Regions from separate parts of the Hydrogenophaga sp. GW101-3F08 genome, predicted to be linked through region 2. Evidence: predicted binding sites of a transcription regulator. Region 2 holds the regulator's gene; the other holds the start of a gene.
The links. Region 2 encodes FNR, which switches genes on or off when oxygen is low (the NO sensors DNR and NnrR bind a similar motif). Its sites were predicted from a motif close to TTGATNNNNATCAA; they were not measured.
Positions count from the first base shown of each region.

Region 1 (6,162 bases), on a different contig from region 2:
GGATGACCGAATCCATGTCCTGGGCATCCGCAGGAGGATGGAGTTTGTGCATGCAAGACCTCTTGTTTTGATGATAGTGAGTCCGCGCCCAGCCAGCGTGGCCCGACGACCTTTCCTGATCTGGGTCATTCCGCAACAGGGCGCGTTCCGGGTTGATGCGGCTCGGATTTTTCCTACATCCCTTCAGACAAATTCCCTCGCGTCCCTGCCCGCATTCCGATCCCCTCCATGCGACGAGTCCGATGGATGAATCGTGGCATTTGGCACATGCTGACGAATGATGAACCTGTTTCGAGGTTTACAAGCAGGAGCAACCGATGAGCTGCAGAAACCCGATCCAGCCCCACGGCGGGCAGGCCGATCGCACCGCCCGGTCCACGGTCAGCAGCATGGCCAATCTGCTGCAGTCGACGGGGGCACCCGTCGAACTGCCGCAGACCGCCGAGCGAATCCCCGTCGCCCTTCGACATCTCCACGCGGGCGAGTGCCTGGTGCACGAAGGCGCGCCTGTCGATACCCTCTTTTTCGTGCGCGCGGGCACGCTCAAGATCTTTCGCACCGACGAAGACGGCTATGAGCAGGTGCTGGCCTTTGCCATCCGCGGCGAGGTTCTGGGGTTTGACGCACTGTGCATGGCGTCGTATCCGGTGGCCATTTCCGCCCTGGAGGTGTCTGCTGTCTATGGGGTTCCGCGCAGCGACATACCGCAGCTGAGCGAGGCACTGCCGGCCTTTGGCCTGATGCTGCTGCACTGCGGCAGCCGGACCCTGGCGCACAGCCGCGAGCTGGTGGACGTCATGGCGGCGGTCGCCTCCGAGGTGCGGCTGGCCCGCTTCCTGATCCAGCACTCCCGACGCATGGCGGACTGTGGACTGTCGCCGAGCCGCTTTCTCCTGCGGATGGGGCGGCGCGAGATCGCCAGCCTGCTGGGTGTGGCACACGAAACGGTCAGTCGCAGCTTTACCACCCTGGCCGCACTGGGTCTGATCCAGGTGTGCGACCGCGAGATCGGGATACGGGACATGGACGGCCTTGCGGCCTTTGCCCGCAGCACCCGGCGGCAGATGGACACACCCATGATCGTGCGCGCCCGGATCCCCGCCAACGGCAGCATGCCCGTGCAGAGCCGGCGCCCCACCGCTCACCGGCTTGCGGCCTGAGCTGTCCAGAAAATCTGCGGCTGGATTGAGCACGCTCAATGGCCCCACGCCCCAGTCGCTGCACACTGCAATTGCCAATGGAAGACGTGATGAAAGTCCGCCCACCAGTGGCCAGGTGAGGTTTCCCTTCCGGGGGAAAGATCGTGGTGTCTCCGACACCACGAGGGGTGAAGGCACCCTCAGACCGGCACGGCGGTCACACGCGATGCCGGGGACCTTCACAGGGCCCGCCACCCGTCAGGGTCGGCGGGCCTTCTTCATGTTGAGGGTCCGGCCCGTGGCCTCTTGAGCCCAAAGGCCGGCCCAGCGCCATCTCCACCCGTCACGCCCAGGAGAACCCCATGCGCGAAAAGATGAATGCCGCCGACATCTGCAACCGGATCATCACCGTGGCCGAGCGCAGCATGCCACTGGTCGAGGCGGCTGGTCTCATGCGCGAAAGGCATGTGGGCAGCCTGATCGTGGTAGACGACACCGGCGCTGGCCGCATCGCCGTGGGCATACTGACCGACCGCGACATCGTGACCGCTGTGGTGGCTCAGGGACTGGATCCCGCCGTTCTCGCGGTCGAGGACGTCATGACCCCCAACCTGATCACGGCGTTGGAAGAAGACTCGATCAAGGACCTGCTGGCGACCATGCGCCACAAGGGCCTGCGCCGGCTGCCGGTCGTCACACCACAAGGGGTGCTGGTCGGTCTGGTGACGCTGGACGATCTGCTGCCACTGATGGCAGACCAGTTGCGCGACATGGCCGCCACCATCGAAGCGCAGTACCAGCACGAACGCAGGGACCGCCCCTGATCATTCCTCACCCATGCCCACCAGGGGCCAGCCCTACTTCACCAGCAGGACCGGCACCTTGGCCAGGTGGACCACCCGTTGGGCCACCGACCCCAGGAACAGACCACCGATCGAACCCATGCCCCGTGTTCCCATGGCGATCTGGTCGACCCCGAGTTCGTCGGCGGCCCGCACGATTTCCGACGCCACCACCCCATCGGGGTTCCGTGTGGCGCTGACCGTCAGACCGCTGGCCCGAGCGTGGGCGGCAGCTTCCTGCAACACCCGAGCCTGCTGGGCCCGCACGGCAGCCTCCAGCTCCTGCAGGGCATCGGGCGGCAACTCGGCGTAGTAGATCGGGTCGTTCCGCACGTTGATGAGGACCACTTCCAGTGGCGCTGGCGCGCGTGCCAGCGCGGCAACGGCACCGATGGCATTCATCGCGTGTGCGGAGCCGTCCACGGCGATCAGAAATTTCAGCATGGCAGTACCTCCATCCTCTGCGCCCCATTGACATCAAAAGCTGCGGCACGAAGGCGACACAGCGCCGCAGCCCATACGACCGCATCCTAGGCAGCTCGACGCCGGTATCGATTGAGTCAGCTCAATCCGGTCCAGCGCGGTGGCCTCATCGCGCTGCAGGGGAAGAGATCGGAACCGGCGGCCAGACCTACACTTCACCCAGTGGGCGGGCACAGGCCCCACCCACGGACAGGAGCCCCATGTCGAACCCCAGCGCCACCGCGACACCCACCGCGACCCGCCCACGGACCGTGCAGGACCCGCCCGCGCCGCGGCACAACGAAACCGCGGCACGCCATGCGGTGGCCGACGTGCCGCGGGCCACGCCCGACCAGACGGTGGCCGAGGTGCTGGACGCGCTGCTGGCGCAGCCCAGCGAATGCATCGACCTGGTGTGCGTGCTCGATGCCGGTGAGCATCTGCTGGGCGTCGTGTCGCTGGCGGCCCTGCTCGCCTTGCCCCGGGACACGCGGGTGGGCCAGGTCGCCAACCTCCATTTCCCCAAGGTGCACGCCGAAACGGACCAGGAGCGTGTGGCCTCGCTGGCACTGCACCACGAGCTCAGCGCCATCCCGGTGACCGACGCCCAGGGGCGCCTGGTGGGCGTGGTGCCGGCCTCGGCGCTGCTGCACATCCTGCGGCGCGAACACGTGGAAGACATCCACCGCTTCGCCGGCATCACGCGCGAGAGCCTGCACGCCCGCGAGGCGATCGAAGAGCCGCCCATGCGCCGTCTGCGGCACCGCCTGCCCTGGCTGCTGGCGGGGCTGCTGGGCAGCTTCCTGGCCACTTTCATCGTGGCCCGCTTCGAACACACACTGGCCTTGCACCCGTCGATCGCCTTTTTCGTGCCCGGGCTGGTCTACCTGGCCGACGCCATCGGCACGCAGACCGAGGCGGTGGCGGTTCGCGGGCTCTCACTGAGCCATGTGCGCCTCTCCACGCTGATCGGCGGCGAGATGCGCACCGGCCTGCTGATCGGCCTGGTGCTCGCCGGGCTGACGCTGCCAGCGGTGGGGCTGGCGTTTGGCGACTGGCCACTGGCCTGCGCGGTCGCGGGGGCGCTGGTGGCGGCCGGTGGCATTGCCACCACCATCGGGCTGGTGCTGCCCTGGGTGCTGGGCCGGCTGGGCAGCGACCCGGCCTACGGCAGCGGCCCGCTGGCCACGATCGTGCAGGACCTGCTGAGCCTGCTGACCTATTTCGTGATCGTCAGCGCGGTGGTGCTGTAGCGCCCGCGCGGCCGGCGGCCGCTCAACCGCCGGGCAAAAACCCGGCACACTCCTGCCATGAGTGCCGCCACCCCGACCGAACGCCCCAAGTCCACCACCCCCACCTCGCTCGGCGGCCTGCGGCCGTTCATGCGGCCCTACCGGCTGCAGATCGCGCTGGCCGTGGTGTTCCTCATCCTGGCCGCGGTGGCCACGCTGCTGTTTCCGCTGGCGCTGCGCCACCTCATCGACGGCGGCCTGGTCTCGCTGGACCGCGGCGCGCAGACCATGGGGCTGCGCGGGCACTTCCTGCAGCTGTTTGGCGTGGCCGTGCTGCTGGGCCTGTCGTCGGCGCTGCGCTTCTATTTCGTGAGCTGGCTGGGCGACCGCATCACCGCCGATCTGCGCAACGCGGTCTACAGCCATGTGCTGCGCCAGAGCCCGCAGTTTTTCGAGACCACCCAGACCGGCGAGGTGCTCTCGCGCCTGACCACCGACACCACCCTGGTGCAGACGGTCGTGGGCTCTTCGCTCTCCATGGGCTTGCGCAACCTGGTCACCGGCCTGGGCGCGCTGGTGATGCTGATCTGGACCAACCCCTACGTGATGACGCAGGTGCTGCTGATCCTGCTGCTGGTGGTGCTGCCGAGCATGTGGTTTGGCCGGCGCGTGCGCAAGCTCTCGCGCGCCAGCCAGGACCGCGTGGCCGATTCGAGCGCGATCGCGGCCGAGGTGCTCAACGCGATCCCCATCGTGCAGAGCTACACGGCGGAAGACCGCGAGGCGAGGCGTTTCGCCGACGCGACCGAACACGCCTTCAGCACCGCCGTGCGCCGCAGCCGCGCGCGCTCCGGGCTGGTGGCGTTCATCATCATCAGCACGGCCGCCCTGCTGCTGTGGGGCCTGTACCAGGGCACGCAGGCGGTGATCGCGGGGGACATCAGCGCCGGGCACCTGGGCCAGACCGTCGTCTACATCATCATCCTGGCCGGTGCGGTGGCCGTCCTCGGCGAGGTGTACGGCGACCTGCTGCGCGCCGCGGGCGCGAGCGAGCGGCTGATGGAGCTGCTGAGCCTGGAGTCACCGGTGCAGTCGCCCGCCCAACCGGTGGCCGCGGCCCAGCCGCAAGGCGGCAGCGCGCTGGTGTTCGACCGGCTCACCTTCCACTACCCGTCGCGCCCCGCGCAGGCGGCGCTGGCCGACTTCAGCCTGGCGGTGAAACCGGGGCAGACGGTGGCGCTGGTGGGGCCGAGCGGCGCGGGCAAGAGCACGGTGTTTGGCCTGCTGCTGCGCTACTACGACCCGGCCTCGGGCCGCATCGCGCTGGACGGTGTGCCCATCGACCAGTTGAGCCTGCACGATCTGCGCTCACGCATCGGCATCGTGCCGCAGGACCCGGTGATCTTCTCGACCAGCGCGCTGGAAAACATCCGCTACGGCAAACCGGGCGCAAGCGATGACGAAGTACGCGCCGCAGCGCATGCGGCCTTTGCGGACGAGTTCATCTCGAAACTGCCCGAGGGCTACCACACCTTCCTCGGCGAACGCGGCGTGCGTCTCTCGGGCGGGCAGCGCCAGCGCATCGCGATCGCGCGCGCCATGTTGAAAAACCCGCCGCTGCTCTTGCTGGACGAGGCCACCAGCGCGCTGGACGCGCAAAGCGAGCGCATGGTGCAGGCCGCGCTGGAGTCGGCCATGAAGGACCGGACCACCCTGGTGATCGCCCACCGCCTGGCCACGGTGCAGCAGGCCGACCACATCGTGGTGCTGGACCACGGGCGGCTGGTGGAACAGGGCACGCACGCGGAGCTTGTGGCGCGGGGCGGCGTGTACGCGGGGCTGGCGGCGTTGCAATTCAACGCCTGAGCCTCGCTGGCGTCTGGGGGCGTCGGTTTCCGGCTGGGCCTCGCGAGATGTACCGGGAACGGGTGCGCCTGCACCTCGCGCAGGCCAATGGCGGCCCCCCCGTTCTCCGGCCCACGCTCGCCGTCTTCCTCTGCAACTCTCAAGCGCTGTCGCGTCAACACTGCGCGGGTAAGCCACCTCTGTGGCAACGGCGAATGGGACCTGCGCCCGGGGGAACCACCATCGACCTCAAAGACAGAAGGGCATGCCTGCGGGCTCGCTCGGCCATCACTTCGGGGGCAGGTGGTCTGGGTGGGCGGGCGCAGTCCCGATTCGCGGTTGCCACAGGGCGTGCGCGCCATCACGGTGTTGATGGAGTGGTGGTTGCGCGCACGGGCAGACTCCCGCGAGCGTGGGACGGAGAACGAACACCCGGACCACCTGCCCCTGCCAGCCCAGTCTGAGCGCCGAAGGTCAGGGTTGCCTCCAGAACGTTTCTGGAAAAGCAGCCAGAAAGGGCCGCTTCAAACGTGGTGGCAAGCCACCTGCCGCCCTTCCAAAGGCCGCAGCAGTGGCAGCTCACTCGAACACCGAGCATCCGCCTTCGGACAGCGCTTGTGAAACGCACAGCCGGTAGGCGGG
Region 1 covers NZ_JBWKZP010000011.1:112,049-118,210, forward strand. The annotation lists gene AC07YZ_RS22420 (PAS domain-containing sensor histidine kinase) at 1-52, opposite strand, end outside; gene AC07YZ_RS22425 (Crp/Fnr family transcriptional regulator) at 318-1,160, shown strand; gene AC07YZ_RS22430 (CBS domain-containing protein) at 1,502-1,963, shown strand; gene AC07YZ_RS22435 (universal stress protein) at 1,997-2,425, opposite strand; gene AC07YZ_RS22440 (magnesium transporter) at 2,665-3,696, shown strand; gene AC07YZ_RS22445 (ABC transporter transmembrane domain-containing protein) at 3,754-5,541, shown strand; gene AC07YZ_RS22450 (dipeptide ABC transporter ATP-binding protein) at 6,045-6,162, opposite strand, start outside.
Region 1: AC07YZ_RS22435 (universal stress protein) is a predicted target of FNR. The motif match lies at 2,537-2,550, and genes of this name have one in related genera.

Region 2 (6,162 bases):
GCGCCCGAGCGGCCACCACGCAGACGCAGCAGCAACCACGGTGCAGCGGTCAGCGAGACAGAGGTTCCAAGGGAGAACAGCGCCATGATGGCCGCGCCCTCCAGCGCATTGGCCGAGAGCGACGCCACCAACAGCGCCGAATACAACAGGCCACAAGGCATGAGTGCCCAGGCAACGCCCAGCACCACCGGAGCACGCTGCCCCAATGTGGTCAGTACGGGCCTGGCTTTGCGCCAGACGGTTTGCCCCAGATTTTCGATCCATGCCGGCTGGCGCGCCTGCCAGATCAGCACGGCCCCCAGCACCAACGCCCCGACATGAAACATGGTCCAGACCGGACGTATGGCGGTGGTATTCGTGCCCAACCATGCCAGCCCTTGCACCGAGCCGGCGGCAAAGGCACCGAACAAGGCATAGCCGACCATGCGACTGAGCTGGAACGTCCACAAGGCGCGCGTGCTCCGCTCACCAGCGGCACGACCGATGCCTGCGCAGGCCGCGCCACACATGGCGACGCAGTGGGGCCCGCCGGCCAGCCCCATGAAAAGGGCCGTGATCGCCATTGAAGTCTGCATGAGGGCACTGTAGCGCAGTCGGCAGCCCAGGGTGCTTCGGGCTTCGAGTCGAACAAGCGATCAGATGATCTTGGAGAAACGTGCCCGGTCCTGGTCCACCTGCAGGTTCTTGTCGAACACCATGGCAATGGCCCGCACCAAGAACCAGCCCGTGGCCGTCACCTGCACACCACTGTCGTCGATGGTGACCAGCCCATGTTCGGCCAACCCGGCCAGCGCCTCCAGTTCGCGCGCGAAGTACGTCTTGAAATCGATCAGGTGTCCAAGTTCGATCGACTCGTACTGGAGCTGCCCCTGGCACATGATGGACATGATCACCGACCGGCGCAGCAGATCATCGCGGGTCAAGGCCAACCCGCGCACGATCGGCAGTCGCCCCTGATCGAGCGCGTCGTAATACTCCTCCAGCGTCTTGGCGTTTTGGCTGTAGGTGGCACCAATGCGACCGATGGCCGAAACACCCAGCGCGATCAGGTCACAGTCTGGCTGGGTGCTGTAACCCTGGAAGTTTCGGTGCAAGCGCCCCTGCCGCTTGGCCACGGCCAGCGCATCGGTCGGCAAGGCAAAGTGATCCATGCCAACATAAACGTATCCAGCGCCCATCAGCGCATCGAGCGAGGCCGACAGCATGGACAGCTTGTCACCGCCGCTGGGAAGCTCCGCAGAGATGATGCGTCGCTGAGGCTTGAAACGCGAGGGCAGATGCGCATAGGCGTAGAGCGCAATGCGATCCGGGCGCAGGGCATTGACTTGCGCCAGCGTGCGGGAGAACGACTCGGGCGTCTGCAGAGGCAGGCCGTAAATCAGATCGACATTGACCGACTCAAACCCGATCTTGCGCGCCGTGTCCACCAGCGCGAACACCTGCTCGGCCGGCTGTACGCGGTGGACCGCCTTTTGCACAGCGGGGTCAAAGTCCTGCACGCCAAAGCTCAGGCGGTTGAAACCCAGTCTGGCCAGGGTCTGCAGGCGCTGGTCGGTGACGGTTCGGGGATCGACCTCGATCGAGTATTCGCCGCCTGGCACCAGTGTGAAGTTTCGCCGGATCATGGCCATGAGGTCTTCGAGTTCGGCGTCCGAGAGGAAAGTGGGTGTGCCGCCACCGAGGTGCAACTGTGAAACACTGTGCCCCTGACCGAAATGCTGGACCTGAAGATCGACTTCACGCGACAGGTAGCGCAGATACTCGGCGGCGCGCTCATGGTGCTTGGTGATGACCTTGTTGCAGGCGCAGTAGTAACAAACCGACTCGCAGAACGGGATGTGCACGTAGAGAGACAGGGGCAACGCCATCGACCCGGCCCGGCGTTGCTCCAGCGCCTGGACATAGTCCTGCTCGGTGAAGGCTTCAACGAAACGATCAGCGGTCGGATAAGAGGTGTAACGCGGTCCGGGGACGTCGAATCGCTTGAGCAATTCGTTGGAAATGGCATGACTCACAAACAATTCTCCAGTTCTTCAGCTTTACTGTGCATCATGCACAGGGCGAGCCCCTTGATCTTGATCAAGCCCACCCGTCATACTCGGGTTGACCCTGAGTTCCCGTCTCTGGAAACCGATGCTCGCTCGACAGGCTGCGGAACCATGGGGTAAGCTCGGGCTGCAATTCCGGGAAAAATATGGACGTTCATAGCATCAAAGTCGCCTGTTCAAGCTGCAACCTGCGCGAGTTGTGCTTACCCATGGGATTGAATTCCGAAGAGATGGACAAGCTCGACAGCGTGATTTCTTCGCGACGCAGGATCAAGCGCGGAGCGGCGCTGTTCAACACCGGTGACAAATTCACCTCGTTGTATGCGGTTCGTTCAGGTTTCTTCAAGACCTGTGTGACCACGGCTGACGGCCGGGACCAGGTCACGGGCTTCCAGATGACAGGCGAAATCATTGGTCTGGACGGCATCGTCAGTGACCACCATTCCTGCGATGCGATTGCGCTGGAGGACGCCGAGGTCTGCGTCATGCCGTTTGACGATGTCGAGCAGCTGTCGAGAGAGTTCACAACCCTGCAGCACCATGTGCACAAGATCATGAGCCGTGAGATCGTGCGCGATCACAGCGTCATGTTGTTGTTGGGCAGCATGAGGGCGGAAGAGCGGCTGGCCGCCTTCCTGCTCAATCTGGTACAGCGCCTGCATGCCCGAGGCTTCTCGCAGTCGGAGCTGATTCTTCGCATGACCCGGGAAGAAATCGGGAGCTACCTCGGCATGAAGCTTGAGACGGTGAGCCGCACGTTCTCGAAGTTCGTCGAGGAAGGCACGATCGAGGTCAAGCAACGCTACGTTCACATCAAGAACACCGACGCGCTCAAACAGATCGTCAACCCACAGTCCTGTCGCTGAACTCAGGCAGCGGCTTCTGGCCCGCATCCGGCATACCCCAAAAACCAAGCCCCGCCGAGACTGCTCGGGCGGGGCTTGATTTTTGAGCAACAAACTGCTTCAGGAACACGAACCGTTCTTGGCACAGTCGCGAGGTCGCTCCTCCAACGGAACGGGACAACGGTTGACCTCGAACGGGGACATGGACAAGAGCGCTGTGAGTGAGCTCGACACCATGGTCACCAGCCAGAAAACAAAGAAGGCCATCGTATAGACGGCCTGCCTGGACATCTCCAGCGGTTGCCCGAACCAGTGCAGATCACTGGGATCGACCATGGCAAACACGATCATCTCCAGTACGGCGGCCACCAGAAAAGCCGGCCATGCAATCCACATCCATCGCTGAGCCCACATTGTTTTGTCTCCTTGGGTTCTGTCGCTGACTCGGAGGTTGTCGTGATGCGCCTCACGAAGCTTTGATCATCACACACCTATTCGTCGGTTGGAACCACCGGTGAGGCCGCGTGATTGCGCGCCTGGTGGGCGGGCTGCAGCTGGATCAGCGCGTCAATGCGGGCCTGCCCTTGCAGCGACCGCGCGACCTGGAGGTTGCGCTCGTAGTCTTCCTTGTCGAGCACGGGATCGGCGCCCTTCACCGCAATGACGGCGGTGATGATGCTCGCGACCACCACCAGCAATGGTCCCCCCACCACCAGCCACATGTGGGGAACGCGCCACCAGGAGACAGAAGGCTTAGGGTCCGGATTTTTGAGGGTTGCGGTATTCATTGAAGACTCCAGAGTGGTCGGTGGATGGGCGACGTCCGCATTTCAGCGCGGGATAAGAAAGGCTGCTTTTTCGGTTACCTGGGATGCCTCATCCCCTGTGGACCGGATCTCGAAGTGGATCGGGTGGGACCCGCTGGGTGCCGTATCGGGTGGCACCTGCACCCGCAGCACCGCAGACCGGACTTCCGTGGGCAACACTTCAATCTCGGCTTCCGACGCGATGGTGATGCCCTGCAACCCCGACACGCTGATCACGTAGCGCTGCGTGCTTTCGGTCGCGTTCATGACCTGCAGCCTGAACACGTTTTCGATGCGCCCCTGCTCCACCATGCGAGCCAGCACGCCGCGATCACGAATGACGTCGACCTTGAGGGGGGTGCGCAAGAAGAGGCTGATCATCACGGCGAGGGTGATGGTCAGCAGAATGCCGGAATACACCAGGACCCGTGGGCGCATCGCGCGGCGGATCATCTGCCGGGTGCTCCACCCTTGCGCCATGCCATTTTGCGTGGAGTATTTGATGAGGCCACGTGGATAGCCCACCTTGTCCATCACCTCATCGCAGACATCGATGCAAGCCCCGCAACCGATGCACTCGTATTGCAGGCCTTTTCGAATGTCGATCCCGGTGGGACAGACCTGCACACACAAGGTGCAATCCACACACGCACCCAGGCCCAGGGCTTTCGGGTCCGCCTTCTTGGAACGCGGTCCACGCGGCTCACCACGTTTCTCGTCGTAAGTGACGATCATCGTGTCCTTGTCGAACATCGCGCTCTGGAAGCGCGCATAGGGGCACATGTACTTGCAGACCTGTTCGCGCATGAAGCCGGCATTGCCATAGGTGGCAAACCCGTAGAAGAAGATCCAGAAGGTTTGCCAAGGGCCGAGGGACGCCGCCAGGGACAGCGAGGTCAGCTCACGAATCGGCGTGAAGTAGCCCACGAACGTGAAGCCGGTCCAAAGGGCAAACAAGATCCAGAGCGCATGCTTGATCCACTTCTTGCTGAACTTGGCGGCCGACAGGGGTGACTGGTCGAGCCGCATGCGCGCGGACCGGTCACCTTCGACCTTTTTCTCGATCCACAGGAATATCTCTGTGTAGACCGTCTGTGGACAGGCGTAGCCGCACCACAGGCGCCCTGCCACGGCCGTGAACAGGAACAGTGCCAGCGCCGAAATGACCAACAGCCCCGTGAGGTAGATGAAGTCCTGCGGGTAGAGCACCAGGCCGAAAATGTAAAAGCGGCGCGCTTCGAGATCGAAGAGCACCGCTTGACGCGCATTCCACTCCAGCCAGGGCAAGCCGTAAAACACGATCTGCGTGATCCAGACCGCAATCCACCGCCATTTGGAAAACAGACCAGCGACCGAGCGCGGGTAAATTTTCTGGCGAGAAGCGTACAGAGAAACCATCACCTCGTCGCCGGCAGCATCTCCTTGCGATGGTTCCGGGGTGATGGGAATGATCGGTTTGCTGCTGCTGACGTCTGGCGTGGCGGAAGTCACGAGGAACCCGTGGTTGGTGAAAGAAAAAAGGCTGCGCGGTCAAAGCGACCACACAGCCTCCTCGGTTGCCTTAATTGGCGGGCTTGTTCGACATGCCCCAGACGTAGGACGCGAGCACGTTGATCTGCGCTTCGTTCAGCAAGGCCGACTGCCCGGGCATCTGGTTGGTGAATCCATTGTTCACAGCGCGGATGATGGCTTCTTCACCCCAGCCATGCAGCCACGTACCATCGGTCAGGTTGGCAGCACCCACCGCCGCCATCCCTTTGCCATCCATGCCGTGGCAGGCCGCACAGGCAGCGAACTTTTCTTTGCCCTGGGAGGCTCGCACGGAGTCGTGCGGACTGCCAGACAGGCTCAGCACGTAGTTCGCCACGTTGCGCACGTCTTCAGCACTGCCCACGGCAGCAGCCATCGGGGGCATGACACCGATACGGCCCTGAGCAATCGTCTTTTTGATGGTCGCATGGTCACCACCGCCCAGCCAGTCACCGTCGGTCAGGTTGGGAAAGCCCTTGGCTCCACGGGCATCAGAACCATGGCACTGGGCACAGTAGTTCATGAACAGACGCTCACCAATGGCCATGGCTTGCGCATCGCCAGCGATCTGCTCCGGGGTCATGCCGTTGAATTTGGCGTATATCGGGGCGATGGCCGCCTCCACCTTTGCAACCTCGGAGGTGTGCTGCCCCTGCGAACTCCAGCCCAGTACACCCTGGAATTTGCCAAACATGGGATACAGCGCACCGTAGGCCAGCGCGAAGAGCACCGTGATGATGAACAGATAGACCCACCACCTGGGCAGCGGGTTGTTCATTTCCGCCAGATCGCCGTCCCAGACGTGACCGGTGGTGTTGTCGGCATGGGTGTTCGCCTTCGTGGTGCCACTGATCCAAAGCAGGATCAGGCAGGCGATGATGCTGACCAGTGTCAACCCGCCCACGTAGAGGTGCCAGAAATCACTTGTAAAGT
Region 2 covers NZ_JBWKZP010000002.1:799,394-805,555, reverse strand. The annotation lists gene AC07YZ_RS09400 (sulfite exporter TauE/SafE family protein) at 1-563, opposite strand, end outside; gene hemN (oxygen-independent coproporphyrinogen III oxidase) at 636-2,015, opposite strand; gene fnr (fumarate/nitrate reduction transcriptional regulator Fnr) at 2,195-2,914, shown strand; gene AC07YZ_RS09385 (hypothetical protein) at 3,014-3,307, opposite strand; gene AC07YZ_RS09380 (nitrogen fixation protein FixH) at 3,385-3,681, opposite strand; gene ccoG (cytochrome c oxidase accessory protein CcoG) at 3,724-5,190, opposite strand; gene ccoP (cytochrome-c oxidase, cbb3-type subunit III) at 5,261-6,162, opposite strand, start outside.